2 regions of the Bacillus carboniphilus genome follow, and region 1 is predicted to be linked to the other one. Evidence: riboswitches for the same ligand, from Rfam matches in the RefSeq annotation. Region 1 holds a riboswitch; the other holds the start of a gene.
What was found. Region 1 has a riboswitch for lysine ahead of LC087_RS08595 (aspartate kinase). Riboswitches for the same ligand answer to the same signal wherever they lie in the genome.

Region 2: it holds a riboswitch for lysine, as region 1 does, so the genes downstream of both, LC087_RS10255 (Na+/H+ antiporter NhaC family protein) here and LC087_RS08595 (aspartate kinase) in region 1, are expected to answer to the same signal.

The regions. Positions count from the first base shown of each region.
Region 1 covers NZ_CP129013.1:1,673,426-1,681,287, forward strand. Annotated here, with positions in the region: gene LC087_RS08585 (succinate dehydrogenase cytochrome b558 subunit) at 21-629, opposite strand; gene LC087_RS08590 (YslB family protein) at 1,047-1,454, shown strand; gene LC087_RS08595 (aspartate kinase) at 1,896-3,122, opposite strand; lysine riboswitch at 3,212-3,398, opposite strand; partial or broken gene uvrC (excinuclease ABC subunit UvrC) at 3,438-5,211, opposite strand; gene trxA (thioredoxin) at 5,352-5,666, opposite strand; gene LC087_RS08610 (electron transfer flavoprotein subunit alpha/FixB family protein) at 6,010-6,987, opposite strand; gene LC087_RS08615 (electron transfer flavoprotein subunit beta/FixA family protein) at 7,165-7,862, opposite strand, start outside.
Region 2 covers NZ_CP129013.1:1,995,372-2,003,233, forward strand. Annotated here, with positions in the region: gene LC087_RS10230 (YhcN/YlaJ family sporulation lipoprotein) at 1-41, shown strand, start outside; gene lipA (lipoyl synthase) at 85-981, opposite strand; partial or broken gene LC087_RS10240 (M23 family metallopeptidase) at 1,232-2,207, shown strand; gene LC087_RS10245 (methionine/alanine import family NSS transporter small subunit) at 2,475-2,579, opposite strand; partial or broken gene LC087_RS10250 (sodium-dependent transporter) at 2,584-4,094, opposite strand; partial or broken gene LC087_RS10255 (Na+/H+ antiporter NhaC family protein) at 4,383-5,967, opposite strand; lysine riboswitch at 6,099-6,277, opposite strand; gene yunB (sporulation protein YunB) at 6,339-7,097, opposite strand; gene LC087_RS10265 (YunC family protein) at 7,168-7,470, opposite strand; gene LC087_RS10270 (bifunctional metallophosphatase/5'-nucleotidase) at 7,555-7,862, opposite strand, start outside.

The DNA of each region.
Region 1 (7,862 bases):
AGCTATTTGATCCCACATAATTAAACAAATGCGAAAATTGCTCGAACTCCAACAATTGAAAGAGCAATGAAAATTCCAATGGTAACATAAGTTGAAATGACTTGTGAACGAGGCGTTACAGTAATTCCCCAGCTTACTGCGAACGACCATAAACCATTTGAAAAGTGGAAAATGGTAGCTAATACACCTACTAAATAAAAAATAAGATAAAAAGGACTGCTTAATATACTTGCCATCATGTCATAATTCACTTCTGCACCAAAAAATGCTTGTACGCGAGTTTGCCATACATGCCAAGCAACAAAAATTAATGTAATGATGCCAGATACCCTCTGTAGCATAAACATCCAATTTCTAAAATAATTATATTGAACGTTATTGTTTTTTGCTGTAAATGCAATATAAATCCCATAAACCGCATGATACAACAAAGGAAGAAATATAATGAATATTTCTAAAACATATCGAAACGGTAAATGTTCCATAAAAGCAGCTGCTTCATTAAATGCTTCAGGACCTCTTGTTGCAAAGTGATTAACAACAAGATGCTGAATAAGAAAGACTCCAACAGGAATCACTCCTAGTAATGAATGCAGCTTTCGATTAAAAAACTCTTTATTTCCCGCCATTAAAATACCCCCTAGTCTTAAATAGTTCGTTTCTCCATACTCCCCGATTGTTTCCCACATTTAAAGAACACTATTTTCTACTTAATAGTAGAATTCTTCGACAATAATTGTGAATAAAATGCGACAAATTCATTTTACTCCCATCATGTGGTAGCGTCAAGAAAACGCATTCAACAATTCTAATTTTTCGAAAGTTCTTATCTCAATTTTATTTTATCAATATATCTCTGGAAAGCAAATTAATATTAGGAAAAGTTTTTATTTTCTTTCTCAACAGCCCTAGACAAAAATATTTTCAAAAAACATTACATATATTTCAATAAAGGCGAATGCTTGTTATAATAGACAAGAAGAAAGAAAGAGGGGAATTTTGTGAAAGAAAAACCATTTGATCTAAAATTAAAGGATTTAGAAGATATGACGACACCAGCATTTGGCTATGAATTAATTAGGAATGAGTTAATATCTGATATGCTTGGTAAGCAGTCAAACCAAATGCTTTATTGGGCTGGGAAAAGTTTAGCGAGAAAATACCCGCTATCAAGCATTGAAGAAGTTCAATCTTTCTTTACTCTTGCTGGATGGGGTAATTTATCATTGACCACTCAAAAGAAAAATGAAGTCGAATTTGAATTAACAAGCCCCTTAATATCTAAACGATTCCAAATAGAAAAGGACCTTACTTATAAACTTGAAGCAGGTTTTTTAGCTGAACAAATTCAACAAATGAATGGTTCTATTACAGAAACATACGAAAAAATGAAATCGAGAGCTAAAAAGGTAACTTTTACAGTGAAATCAGATGTGAAAGATCCAATAGATTGATTTATTCCCTCTTACAACTACCTTTAGTGCTTGTTCAAAAAGTAGGGAAAAAAGGACGCTGAATAGAAAAGCTGAAACCCTTTGTAAGTCCATCATCTAAGAACAGCCGCGTCCTGCGGCTAACGATGATGCTAGCACATCGTGTGCATCGCCGACAAGCATAAGGCGAACATAACGTGAAGGTGTTCTTTACCTTCACTAAATGTTTGACTTATTCTGAAGATCTACTAAGAACAGTCACGTCGTGTGACTAACGTAGATCCACCTAAATCCTTTAGGCGTCTCCCGATGTAAGGGTTAGAACGAGGCGGTATGCTAAAGGAACACGGGCTAAGTTCAGCCACGTCGCGCGAGCTAACGATGTTGCTTGGCCATCCAGGCCATCGTAGGACTTTTTGAACAACCTCCTTTAGGATATTTCTTGTAAGAGGGCTGTTAAACTCACTTTAAATAAACTGCCTTTTTTGAAATAATAAGAGCGTCATGAAGCGCTGAAACTGCCAGCTCTTTTTCTTCCGAAGAAATGATAGTAGAGACTTTTATTTCCGACGTACTCACCATTTTAACTTCAATACCCTCATTATCTAAAACTGTAAACATCTCTGCAGCAACACCTGGGTTCGACACCATTCCAGATCCAACAATCGATACTTTCGCTAAATGACTTTCTATATCTATATCTTTAAAATTAAGTATTTGTTTTTTTTCTTTTAACACTTTAACTGTTTGAGATAAATCATCTGTTTTTATTGAAAAAGAAATGGTCATTCGGTTTTGTTGGGGGGCACCTTGAATGATAACATCTACATTTACTCCTTTATCAGCAAGAAGCGTGAAGATCGATGACAACGATAACATTGGTACATCTATAAGGGTCACTCTTGTAATGTTATCATCAAACGCAACACCACTTACTATATGACTTTGCTCCACTCTTTTGTCCTCCTCTATAACAGTTCCTCTCTCAGAGCACATACTTGACCTTACTTCAAGTCGAACTTGATAGTTTTTAGCAAATTCTACTGCACGTGGGTGAAGTACACTTGCTCCTAAATTTGCCATCTCTAACATTTCATCATATCCTATACGGTTTAACTTTTTCGCCTTTTCTTCAATTCTTGGATCAGTCGTAAAAACACCCATTACATCCGTATAAATATCACACTTTTTTGCTTTCAAAGCTGCCGCAACAGCAACTGCCGTTGTATCTGACCCCCCTCTTCCAAGTGTTGTAATATTATTATTAACACAAATTCCTTGAAATCCTGCAATGATCACAATTTCATCTTGTGCAAGATGCAAATTGATCCTACTTATATCAATGTCCATAATTCTTGCATTTGTATGAAAAGATTCTGTCATAATTCCAGCCTGCCATCCTGTCAAAGAAACGGCACGATGTCCTCTCTCATTAATCATCATCGCTAGTAAAGAGCTACTCATTTGTTCTCCTGTTGAAAGTAACATATCTAACTCTCGGCTAGATGGACTCATTGTGATTTTCTGAACAAGAGACAGTAGTTGGTCTGTTGTATCCCCCATAGCAGAAACAACAACCACTACTTGATTTCCACTTGTTTTCTCTTCGATGATTTTGTCTGCTACCTTTTCAATTTTCTCAATAGAGCCTACTGACGTACCACCATATTTTTGAACGATAAGACCCATTTCATCACCTACTTTCATAAAACATAAAATACAAAAAGAGCAGTAAAGAGATTTATCTCATTACTGCCCTTAATAGCGATCATTAAGAACGATGAGATAGCACTCCAAAGGACCAGACTAAATCCTTTGACAGTTTTATACTTATTCAGTATAAAACCAGTGTAACTAATAATGGTTTTAGTTCACACTTCGGCGAGTATTCCCTTTTGATATTTTTCACCGGAGACCATTCTCCTCCAAATATCTACTTTTGAAGCTCGCACCTCTATCACAAGTTTTTTGTATCATAACAGACTATGGCTGAAATAACAACCACTATTCTTTAAACTTATCGGTTATATTTTGTGCTATATTAACTGGCATACCAGCGTTTCTTAATTCTTCCATCGATGCTTCCTTAATTTTCTTAATTGATTTAAAATACTTCAACAATTGTTTTTTTCGTTTCTCACCTACACCTGGGATATCATCTAAAGAGGACTGAAAAGACGATTTCGTTCGCAATTGTCTATGAAAAGTGATTGCAAATCGATGTACTTCATCTTGAATTCGTTGTAGCAAATAAAATTCTTGACTATTTCTCGTTAAATGAACCAGTTCAGGGGGGAGTTCCGATAATTAAATCTGAAGTCCGATGTTTTTCATCTTTCACTAAACCTGCCACAGGAATATCAATTCCAAGCTCATTTTCTAAGATATCTGTAGCAGCAGCAAGCTGTCCCTTCCCACCATCAACAAGAATAAGATCAGGAAGTGGTAGTTCTTCCTTAAGCACCCTTGTGTATCTTCTTCTAATCACTTCCCGCATGGACTCATAATCATCGGGGCCTGCTACGGTTTTTAATTTATATTTTCGATATTCTTTCTTGTAGGGCTTTCCATCAATAAAGACGACCATAGCTGATACAGGATCTGTCCCTTGAATATTTGAATTATCGAATGCTTCGATTCTGTTAGGTGTAGGAATTTCAAGTTTTTGTCCAAGCTTTTCTACCGCTTTAATTGTACGTTCTTCATCCCGTTCAATCATTGAAAACTTTTCTTGTAAGGCAATTTTGGCATTCTTATGTGCTAATAATAATAACTCTTTTTTTGGACCTTTTTTCGGCTGTAGAGTCTTTATTTGCAGTAACTGCTCGACAGATTGGGCATCAACATTATTAGGCAAAAGAACCTCTTTCGGTAAAAAGTGATTATTCTGTTGATAAAATTGCCCGATAAACGTTAAAAACTCATCTTCTGGATCTTGATACATCGGGATTAACGAAACATCACGTTCAATTAGCTTTCCATTGCGAATAAAGAATACTTGTATGCACATCCATCCTTTATCATAAGAAAAAGCGAAAACATCGCGATCAAGCAAATCGGTTAAATTCATCTTTTGTTTTTCCATCGTTGCCTCTATATGATGAATTTGATCGCGATATTCTTTCGCTCTTTCATAGTCAAGAGCTTCTGAAGCTCTCATCATTTTATTTGACAATTCATTTTTTATATCATGATAGCCACCCTTTAGAAATCTTGTAATTCCTTCTACCATCTCTCGGTTTTCTTCATCTGAAACAGAATAAACACAAGGAGCTTTACATTGCTTAATATGATAATAAATGCACACCTTATCAGGCATTATTTGACATTTTCGTAGGGGATACATGCGATCTAGAAGTTTTTTTGTTTCTCTCGCAGATTGTACATTTGGATAAGGACCGAAATAACGGCCCTTATCCTTTTTCACTTTTCTTGTCACAATAAGTCTAGGATGTTTTTCTGCTGTAATTTTAATAAATGGATACGATTTGTCATCCTTTAACATAATATTGTATTTAGGATCATACTTTTTTATTAAATTCATTTCTAAAATAAGCGCTTCAATATTGGAAGAGGTAACAATGTATTCAAAATCTTCAATCTCATTAACGAGCCGAGTCGTTTTTCCATCATGTGATCCAGTAAAATATGATCGAACCCGATTTTTTAGGACTTTGGCTTTCCCAACATAAATAACAGTGTCATCCATATCTTTCATTAAATAGCATCCTGGTTGATCAGGTAATATAGCTAATTTATTTCGTAATTTTTCATTCATGTCAATCACTCGTTATCATTCATTATTTTGCTTAATTGTATCAACACCTAGCTGTAAAGTGAAGTAGAAAACATATCAAAAAAAGCCAAAGCTGATTTTTTAAGTACAAAAAAAGATCTGATAAAGATCAGACCTTTTTTTTATATATGCTTAGTCAATAACTCTTTCAAAGCTTCCTTAGGTTGGAATCCAACAACTTGATCAACTACCTCGCCCTCTTTTAAGACAAGTAGGGTTGGAATGCTCATTACTCCAAACTTAGATGCTGTTTCTTGATTCTCATCCACATCTACTTTTACAATTTTAACATCATCACTCATTTCTTGATCAAGCTCATCTAGAACAGGAGCGATCATCTTACATGGCCCACACCAAGGTGCCCAAAAGTCAACTAAAGTGACACCTTCATTTGTTTCAGTACTAAAATTCTGGTCCGTTGCATGAACTATAGCCATTATTAATTCCTCCTAAATGTTAACAAAATTCTCATTATGAATGGTTCAATACAAGTGTTAAGAGAGGTAACCATGAATTTAACTGGTTAATCAAAGTAAATCATAGACATTGGCTACTTAACTTCACCAAGACTATATAATTCCCAAGAAGTTCATCTCTACACATTCACTTGAATGATATCATACTAAAAGTATATCACCTAACCTTTTAAAAATGCGAACTAAACGCTTTTTTGATTATGGATACCTTACAATACAGGAATAAACTTAGTCATAATTAAAACCAAAAGCGTGCGAATTAGTCTGCACGCTTTTGGTTGCCTTATCTATTCGAATCATAAAATTAAGAGTGTACTTTTAGTTTCTTAAGTTCTTCTGTAAGTAGAGGTACAACATCAAATAAATCGCCTACAATACCATAATCAGCAATATTGAAGATGTTCGCCTCTGGATCTTTATTAATAGCAACAATGACTTTTGAGTTAGACATTCCAGCTAAATGTTGGATTGCTCCCGAGATTCCACAAGCAATGTATAAATCAGGTGTAACTACTTTACCTGTTTGTCCTATTTGTAAAGAATAACCGCAGTACTCAGCATCACAAGCTCCTCTTGAAGCACCGACTGCTCCGCCTAGTACATCAGCAAGCTCTTTTAGAGGCTCAAAACCATCCTCACTCTTCACTCCTCTTCCACCTGCAACAACTACTTTCGCTTCTGATAAATCTACACCGTCAGTAGCTTTCCTTATAACTTCTGCAACAATCGTCCGTAAATCTTTAATTTCTACATCTACTTTAGAAATTTCACCAGAGCTTGATTCGTTTTTATCTAAAGCTGCAATGTTGTTCGGACGAACAGTAGCAAATAATAAACCATCCGTTACGATTTTCTTTTCAAAAGCCTTCCCAGAGTATATTGGACGAGTGAAGACAACATTTCCACCTTCTACTTCTAAACTAGTTACATCTGAAACTAGTCCTGAACCTAGTTTTGCAGCTATTTTAGGAGCTAAATCTTTTCCTTGTGAAGTATGGCCAAGTACGATCCCTTCTGGGTTCTCTTGTTCAATGATAGATAATAAAGCTTGAGAATAGCCATCTGGAGTATAATTTTCTAGCTTCTCATCTTCAACATAAACAACTCGGTCTGAACCATAAGCAACCATTTCATCCCCTAAGGTACTTACTTCTTTGCCGATCAGTGCAGAAACAATTTCTCCTCCCTCAGCCATTACCTTACCAGCTGCTATAGCTTCAAATGAAACATTACGAAGTGATTGATCACGGACTTCACCAACTACTAATATTTTTCGACTCATCTTATGTTCCCCCTGTTTTGAAAATTTACCGTATATTTCTCCACATCAATCAATGATTATGTGATGCAAGAAGTTGATGGAAGAGGAGAAAGCACTTTTCTACATATCCTCTTACCGTTTCTTTTTGTTCACATGTTTAATATTTGCTCAAAATAACCTTCCTTTTTGAACACGCACTTAAATAACTTTTGCTTCCTCACGAAGAAGGGACACAAGTTCTTTAACTTGACTATCCAACTCTCCTTCAAGTACTCTACCCGCTTCTTTTTCTGGTGGAAGAAAGACCTCAATTGTTTTAGTCTTTGCTTCAACGTCGTCTTCATCAATATCTAAATCATCGAGTTCAAGTTCTTCTAAAGGTTTCTTCTTCGCTTTCATAATTCCAGGAAGAGATGGATAACGAGGGTCATTTAGACCTTGTTGTGCAGTCACTAGTAAAGGTACCTTTGTTTCAATAATTTCAGAGTCACCCTCAACATCTCTCGTTATTTTCACATCTTCACCATTTATTTGAAGTTCCGTAATTGTAGTAACATAAGAAATATTAAGCAATTCAGCTAGTCTTGGTCCAACTTGACCAGATCCACTATCAATAGCAACATTTCCCCCTAAAATGAGGTCAACATCTTTATCCTGCAAATATTCGAATAAGATTTGTGCTGTAGAGAACTGATCCCCATCTTCTAAGTCATCTTCAGTATTAATAAGAACTGCTTTATCTGCACCCATCGCTAAGGCAGTACGTAATTCCTTTTCTGCCTCCTCAGTACCAACTGTTAAAACCGTTACTTCCCCACCGTGCTCATCACGAACAGTAATAGCTTCTTCAATGGCATATTCATCATAAGGGTTAATAATGAATTCGGCACCATCTT
Region 2 (7,862 bases), 320 kb from region 1:
TCTCCCCACAAGGGAAATTAGCTAATGACGAAGAAATGTGAAAAATGCTGAGAGGTTTTATCTCTCAGCATTTTTTATAAGAAGCTATGCGTTAACTTGACGCTGTTTAGCAGCTGAATTCACTTGTTCATCCGCATGATAAGAAGATCGTACTAATGGTCCAGCTTCACAATGGCTGAATCCTTTTGATAAGGCAATTTGTTTTAACTCTTCAAATTCTTCTGGATGATAGTATTTTTTAACTTTCATATGCTTTTTAGAAGGTTGTAGGTATTGACCAATGGTGATAATATCAACATGATTTGCTCGAAGATCATCCATTGCTTCAATAATCTCTTCTTTTGTTTCTCCTAAACCGATCATAATACTTGATTTTGTTGGAATATCAGGTTGCATTTCTTTCGCTCTTCTTAAAAATTCTAAGGAACGCTCATATGTAGCTCGAGCACGAACTCTTGGAGTTAAAGAACGAACCGTCTCAATATTATGGTTTAAAATATCTGGACGAGTATCCATTAACGTCTTTAAATTTTCATATACTCCACCCATATCAGAAGGAAGAACTTCAATAGTCGTAAATGGATTTTTACTTCTAATTGCACGAACCGTTTCAGCAAAGATACCAGCTCCACCATCTTTCAAGTCATCTCGGGCAACCGCTGTAACGACCACATGCTTTAAATTCATCGTAACGACTGAATCAGCTACACGTTCTGGTTCTTGTGTGTCCAATTCGTTAGGTAATCCTGTTTTCACGGCACAAAAACGGCATGCTCGAGTACATACCGCTCCCAAGATCATAAATGTTGCCGTACGACGAACAGCCCAACATTCATGAATATTAGGACACTTGGCCTCTTCACACACTGTATTTAAACTTTGCCCACGCATTAATTTTTTTAAGCCAGTGTAATTTTCGTTTGTATTAAGTTTTATCTTTAACCACTCGGGTTTACGTAAATATTCTTCTTTTTTAGCCATATACTTATCATCTCCATTATGTAAGATTTAAGTTTGTAATCTATTTTCACTCTCAAATGCTTAGTAGAGGTTCTATTTCAACACTACTAGAACTTTAACATAATAAAAAGGTTCGGACAAGAACAACGGTTTTAACATTTACTAATTTTTTCTACTAATGAATAGTACACCTTGATCCAAAATAAGAAAAGGCATTTAAAGAACGAGTTTAATTAAATATCCCCATTATTTCTTAAAAGGAGTTATTATAATGTTAAAAAGAAGGATAACAGCCCTACTACTTATTTTTTTATGTCTTTATCCTTTTATTGGAAAGGCTGAAGAAAAAGACCCAGTTCTTGAAAAGCGTATGGAGCTTTATAAAAAATACGAATCGATTACATTTATCCCTTGGTATATATTAGCTGGGGTTGATCAGTATGAGCGAAATGTCCGATCTGTCAGAAAAGATATACCGAAAGCAAAAGGTGTTATTGGTATATACATTCCTCCCGAAAAATGGTCGGGTTATTTAAATCCTTCTTTAAACGATCATGATGAACGAACGATTGTACTCTTTAATGGATTAGGAAAAGATGGAGATGGAGACGGGAAAGCAGAACTCGATAATGATGAAGATCTTCTCTTCAGTTTTGCTTCCTACCTTAGCTCCTTTGGAACAGAGCTAGAAAACATAAAGATAGGTTTATGGAATTATTATCATCGGGATAGAGCAGTAGGAATCATTATTGGTCATTCTAATATTTTCAAAAAATATAATACGTTAAAACTTGATCAGCATGCTTTCCCTCTCCCTTTACATGCAAATTATAGTTATCGAAGTACTTGGGGAGATGCAAGAGGATGGGGTGGACGAAGAATTCACGAAGGAACAGATATTTTTGCAAATCATGGGGTTCCTGTAAGGGCAACAGCTTATGGAGTCGTTGAAATGAAAGGTTGGAATCGTTTCGGAGGCTGGAGAATAGGAATTCGAGACATCCAAAATAATTATCACTATTTTGCACACTTAAATGGATTTGCAAAGGCTTCATAAAGGACAAATTGTAGAACCTGGACAATTGATTGGTTCCGTTGGTAGCACAGGTTATGGACCACCTGGAACAGCTGGAAAATTCCCTCCACATTTACACTATGGACTCTACAAAGAAAACGGAAAAACAGAGTGGTCTTATGATCCATATCCTCACTTAAGGCTTTGGGAAAGACAAGAACGAGAAAGAGAAAATAAACGACTCCGCACTAAAGTACGGAAGTTTCTCGTAGGCGGACTGAACCGCCTACGAGTTTTATCGGATAAAGACGACTAAAAGATATGCTCCTAAAAGTAGGTGGTTTTATACCACACCTCCTGCTATGCAGGTGCTTCCGCAAGCTAAAGCTAGGTATAGAAAATAAACAAACCAATCTAAAGTACCACTTTATAATATCTATTCATTGAAAAAAGCTAGCGGGAATTTTTCACTCTCCGCTAGCTTTTTAAAGCATACTACTTAGTTACTTTTCGACTTTACTACTGCATTAGCAATACTAGCAATTAAACCTCCCCAAATAATAACCATACCGACAACCATCATCGTAATTGCTCCACCACTCATTTGTTTAAACCCCCTTATTTAATGATGAGGAATTATCTTGTTTCTTTTTCTTTAAAGTAAATAAAACTCCGATTAAGATGGCACCGATCGCAACAGACCAACCCGAATAGATTAAAAACTCTGTTGAATAGTCGCCTCCTCCATAAGGTTCGGTAATGTTTGAATATAGATTTTTTATAAACATGTAACCTAACACTATAGGTGTAATAATACCTAAACAAATTCTCCACCAAGCACCTAACTTAATATCTGAAACTTCATTCGCATAGCCTTGGAAATTTTTCAATTCTCTTGCAATCCAAGCAATAGCGATTACCTCAATCAGACCAGCAAAGGCAATACCAAAGTTATTGATGAAATAATCCGCAACATCTAAGAAATAAAGTCCACCTTGAGTAGCAAAGAGAATAGAAATAATTGCAGCAAATCCCCCTCCTACAAAGACCGAAAAGGTACGGGAAACTTTAAATTTCTCTTGAACACCTGCTACAAATGTTTCCACAATCGAAATGAGTGACGAGAGTCCCGCTAAGACTAAACAAGCGAAGAATAAAAATCCAAATAGTTCATTAAAGATCGGCATTTCATTTATTATCTGTGGGAAGACGACGAAAGCTAATCCGACTCCACCATCTACTACTTCATCTACAGATAACCCTTGTGCGCTCGCCATAAACCCTAGAGCAGCGAATACACCAATACCTGCTAAAAGCTCTACTCCAGAGTTACTAAATCCTGTAATAAATGCATTGTTGGTAATATCCGATTTTTTCGGTAAGTAACTAGAGTAAGTGATCATAATGGCGAAGGCGATCGACAAACTAAAGAATATTTGACCATATGCTGCAACCCAAACCGTCTCATCAGTCAAACTTCCCCAATCTGGTTTAAAGAACGCATCTAAGCCTGTCATCGCTCCGTCTAATGTTAGCGCACGAACAACGATGATTAAAAACATTATTAATAAGGTTGGAATAAAAATCTTATTGGCGATCTCTATCCCTTTTTTGATTCCTCTAAATAGAACACCTAATGTCACAAACCAAACAATTACTAACGGAATGAGCACTCCGGGAACTAAACTACCAAATTCACCAGGAGAAGCTTCTGTTAATTTTAAATAATCAGAAAATAAAAACGTTCCCGTATCTTCTCCCCATCCTAAATCAAATGAAAATACTGCATAAGACATTGCCCAAGCAATGATGACGGCGTAGTAAGTAGAAATAACAAAAGAAATAGCAACTTGCCACCATCCAATCCACTCTTTACCTCTACCGATTTTTTCAAAAGAGGCTGGAGTGATCCACGATATTTATGACCGATAATAAATTCTAATACTAAAAGTGGAATACCCGCAGTTAAGAGTGCAAATAGATAAGGTAGGAAAAAAGCTCCTCCTCCATTTTCATAAGCTGTCGCCGGAAATCTCCAAATGTTCCCAAGACCAACTGCTGAGCCTACCGCAGCTAGAATAAAACCTGCTCTTGTTCCCCATTGTGGACGTTGATCCATACATTTCCCTCCTCAAATTTTTCGGTCCATTATAGTAAGAACCTTAATAATATTGAATAAATTCAGATTATTCTCTTAATCTATACATAGTATAATTGGACATTATTCCTATGTCAAAGAAATTTTTTTTACTAAATAATAGGCTTAATTCATTTAGCTTTCAGTATATTCTCAATTTTATCTTTACTAATATAGCATTTCGAACACGCAGTGTATATCAATAAAGCTCTCCCAAAAAATGAGAGAGCTCTGGAATGTACCTATACAATATTTTTACTTATTTAGCTACTATGCTTGCACTTCCATATTTATATCTTTAGTTTTACTTTTCAAAAATAGGACTGCTATGACCGTTAAAACCAAAGTAACAACTAGAGCGACTATAGTACCAACAAATAGATCTCCAGTTAATCCTAATACTAAATAGCCGATTGCAGCAATTGCCCCCGCTAGTAAAGCATAAGGAAGCTGTGTCGTTACATGGTCAATGTGATGACTCCCAGCACCTGTGGAAGAAAGGATGGTTGTATCGGAAATTGGTGAACAATGATCCCCTAATACAGACCCTGCTAATACGGCAGACATCATCGGTATAATTAAGGAAATATCTGTACCATTAGCAAGCTGTCCAGCGATTGGTAGCATAATCCCAAACGTCCCCCCAAGAAGTCCCTGTTGCAAAAGCCATACCTCCTGCAAGGATAAATATTATGAAAGGAAGATAGGAAGCGGATAAATTTGCTTGTTTAACAAGTTCTGCTAAATAAGCACCCGTTCCTAGTTGACCAATTAAATCAACGATCATCCAAGCTAAAATTAAAATTGAAATGGCTGGTAACATAGATTTGATTCCTTCGACAAATGCTTTAGGAAGGAAATTTTTCTCTATTCCTTTAGCGAAGTATAAAACTAACGTCACAACTAAACTAAAAATACCACCATAAAGTAATGAATCAGTAACTAATGTTGCTTCGAAAATATCTAATATATTATTGCTCCCAGATTCTTGGTATCCCGTCCATATCATCGAGCCAACTGTTCCGATAACTAAAGCTACGATTGGCCATATCAAATTTCCTATGGATCCTTTTTTACTCACTGATAAATCTTCTTTCACCTCACCAAGTGGTGGTCTTGCTGGATCGGTTAATTTTCCTTCCTTGATCGCACGATTCTCATGTGTTCGCATAGCCCCAAAATTAAGATTAAAAATAGCAACAGCAAAGACAAGCAACAAGGCAACAATGACATAAAAATTCATTGTTCCCATCATTAAAAAGGCAGAAAAAGCGCTATATTCCGTTATACCGTATCCTACTAGAATTGGAGCAATTAATCCGATAATATACGCTCCCCAGCTAGAAATAGGAGAGACAACACATACGGGTGCAGAAGTCGAATCAATGATATAGGCTAGCTTTGCGCGAGAGACTTTCTGACTATCCGTAATCGGACGACTAACTTGACCGACTGCAAGAGCATTAAAGTAATCGTCAATAAAGATTAAAACACCAAAAATTGCTGCTGTGATTTGAGCACCCGCTCTCGTCTTTACCCTTTTTTGGGCCCATTCAGCGAAAGCTCGACTTCCACCTGCCACAGAAATCAATGCTGTAATTATCCCTAATAAAAACAAGAATATAAGAATATAAACATTCCACGTATTTAATTCAAAATTTCCATCAGAAACAGTTCCGAAAATATTGGAAAATGCATACCAAATCGATGAGAGTGTCGACAAAACCGAAAATTCATTAACAATTAATGCAGAAAAAATAATACCGACTCCTAATGATAGCAACACTCGCTTCGTTAATAAAATCATGATGATTGCAATAAGTGGGGGAATAATAGACCAAAAAGTTTCAACCATAAATGCATAGCCTCCTAAATTTGTATTTTGGAGGGCTCACAATGTAAGAGGGTAATAGGTGAGTAAGTATAAAAAATGAGTAATGACAGACAATAACTATCATTACTCATTTGTGAGTATGTTATCCTCGTTTGATCAGTAGCCCTCCATTATAGATACACCTATAATGACAGTATTACTCTTATTCAAAGCAATACCAGCAACAAAGGTTTAACATCCTTTATCACTTCGGCGAAAAAACCTTTTAATAATGGTCAATGGCGTCACCCTCGCATTATTTACTGATCTTTTTCGCGCCTCTACCTCATCTAATAGATAAGGCAAGTATTCAGTTTTACTTTTATGCATCGTAACAAATTTTTATGCAAATATCAAGGGCTAGTCGGAACTTCTATGGATGGGTTCGCTTCTCCGTTTCCGTTATAAAAATCTGGCACTTCTCCTTGAATGGATCTTATCGCAATGGGAATCGAATCAGAAACAGTAATTCTTTCTGTTGCAAAAGGGATGACCACTTGAACATTGACTTCCACTTCTACATCAATTTCAATTAGCGCATTATTAATGCCATATGGTGTGACTGTCTTATTTACATCTGAGATTGCATCACCAATTACATAAAAACGAACTGGAACTTTTGGACCTAAGTTACCTAATAATGCATTGTTTGTCGCCTGTCCTAATGGAATATGATAAATAATCCCTTCTTCTTGTGACTGTCCTTCTTTTTGAATTTCGATATCAGGAATTTCCAATACATCCATATTCCCTTTTTCTGCTTCTCTCAAATTTTTTAACACTTTTTGAGTAATCATTGCTTGAAACCGCGTAATGGTTTGAGCATTAAAATCAACCGTCATTAACTTTCCACTTTCATCTGTTTCTACTACTATAAGCTCCTCTACATCAACCTCTTCATTAATCTGTTTATTGATCGCATTATTAATGACGATCTTAGCAATTCTTCTTGTCTCTGTTACAGCAATGCTTTTCAACGTCGGTTCAATCCCTTTATTAATGACCCACAGTCCAGCTGCTGTTGAAAATATAAAAAAAACAAAGGAAAGCAAAAAAACGTATCGAAATGGTAAGGGACCTCTAGGTGAGCGCCTTCTTCGATATTTGATCAAACGAAATCCCTCCTCTACAGCATATTTATGCTGAAAAGGAGGGTTGTATATCATAAATCTAATGAAAAGATTAAATCATCTTTAATAACGCTTCTCTACCTTTCATTCCAACTATAATTCCTCTGTTTTCCGCTTCAAATGTGATCGATTCTAAAGGAGCTTCTAATAATTGTTCAATTGTTCGAACACCTACAGCTCTTCCAGCAATAATACCTCTATCCTTTAACTTATTATTTAAAAGAGCAACATCTAGTGCCCCACACATAATATATCCATTGTCATTTGTAACAGCCATAAAGTTTGTTTTCGGTAGCTTTACTGTAATCGCAGTAAATTGGTAACCATCGATAATAATTGGTGACATATTAACCATTACATTCCCCTCCCTAATTCACTTTATGAAGGAGATAGACGTTATGTGAGAGGTTTTGCTTAGCAATCTCTTGAAAGACTTATTCTACTTTTTTAACTCCCATTCAATTAAATCACGAAGTAGCTCAGGCATAAAATATTGTTTTTTTGTTCCATGGCTTAATTCAGGATATAAAGGACCTAAAGTAAACATATCAACAGTGGAAACTTTATACGTTCGATCGTGGTCTAACGGTATACCATCCACCCATATTTCCTTGACATGGCGCTCTCCATCTTCTAATTCTTCGGCTTCAAATGTAAGACCATCATAAATCATCTGTCCCATTACTTTCCCTCTAAAACCTAACCCTTTTAACACAAAATTTTCCATTCGTTTTGAAGAAGCTTGTA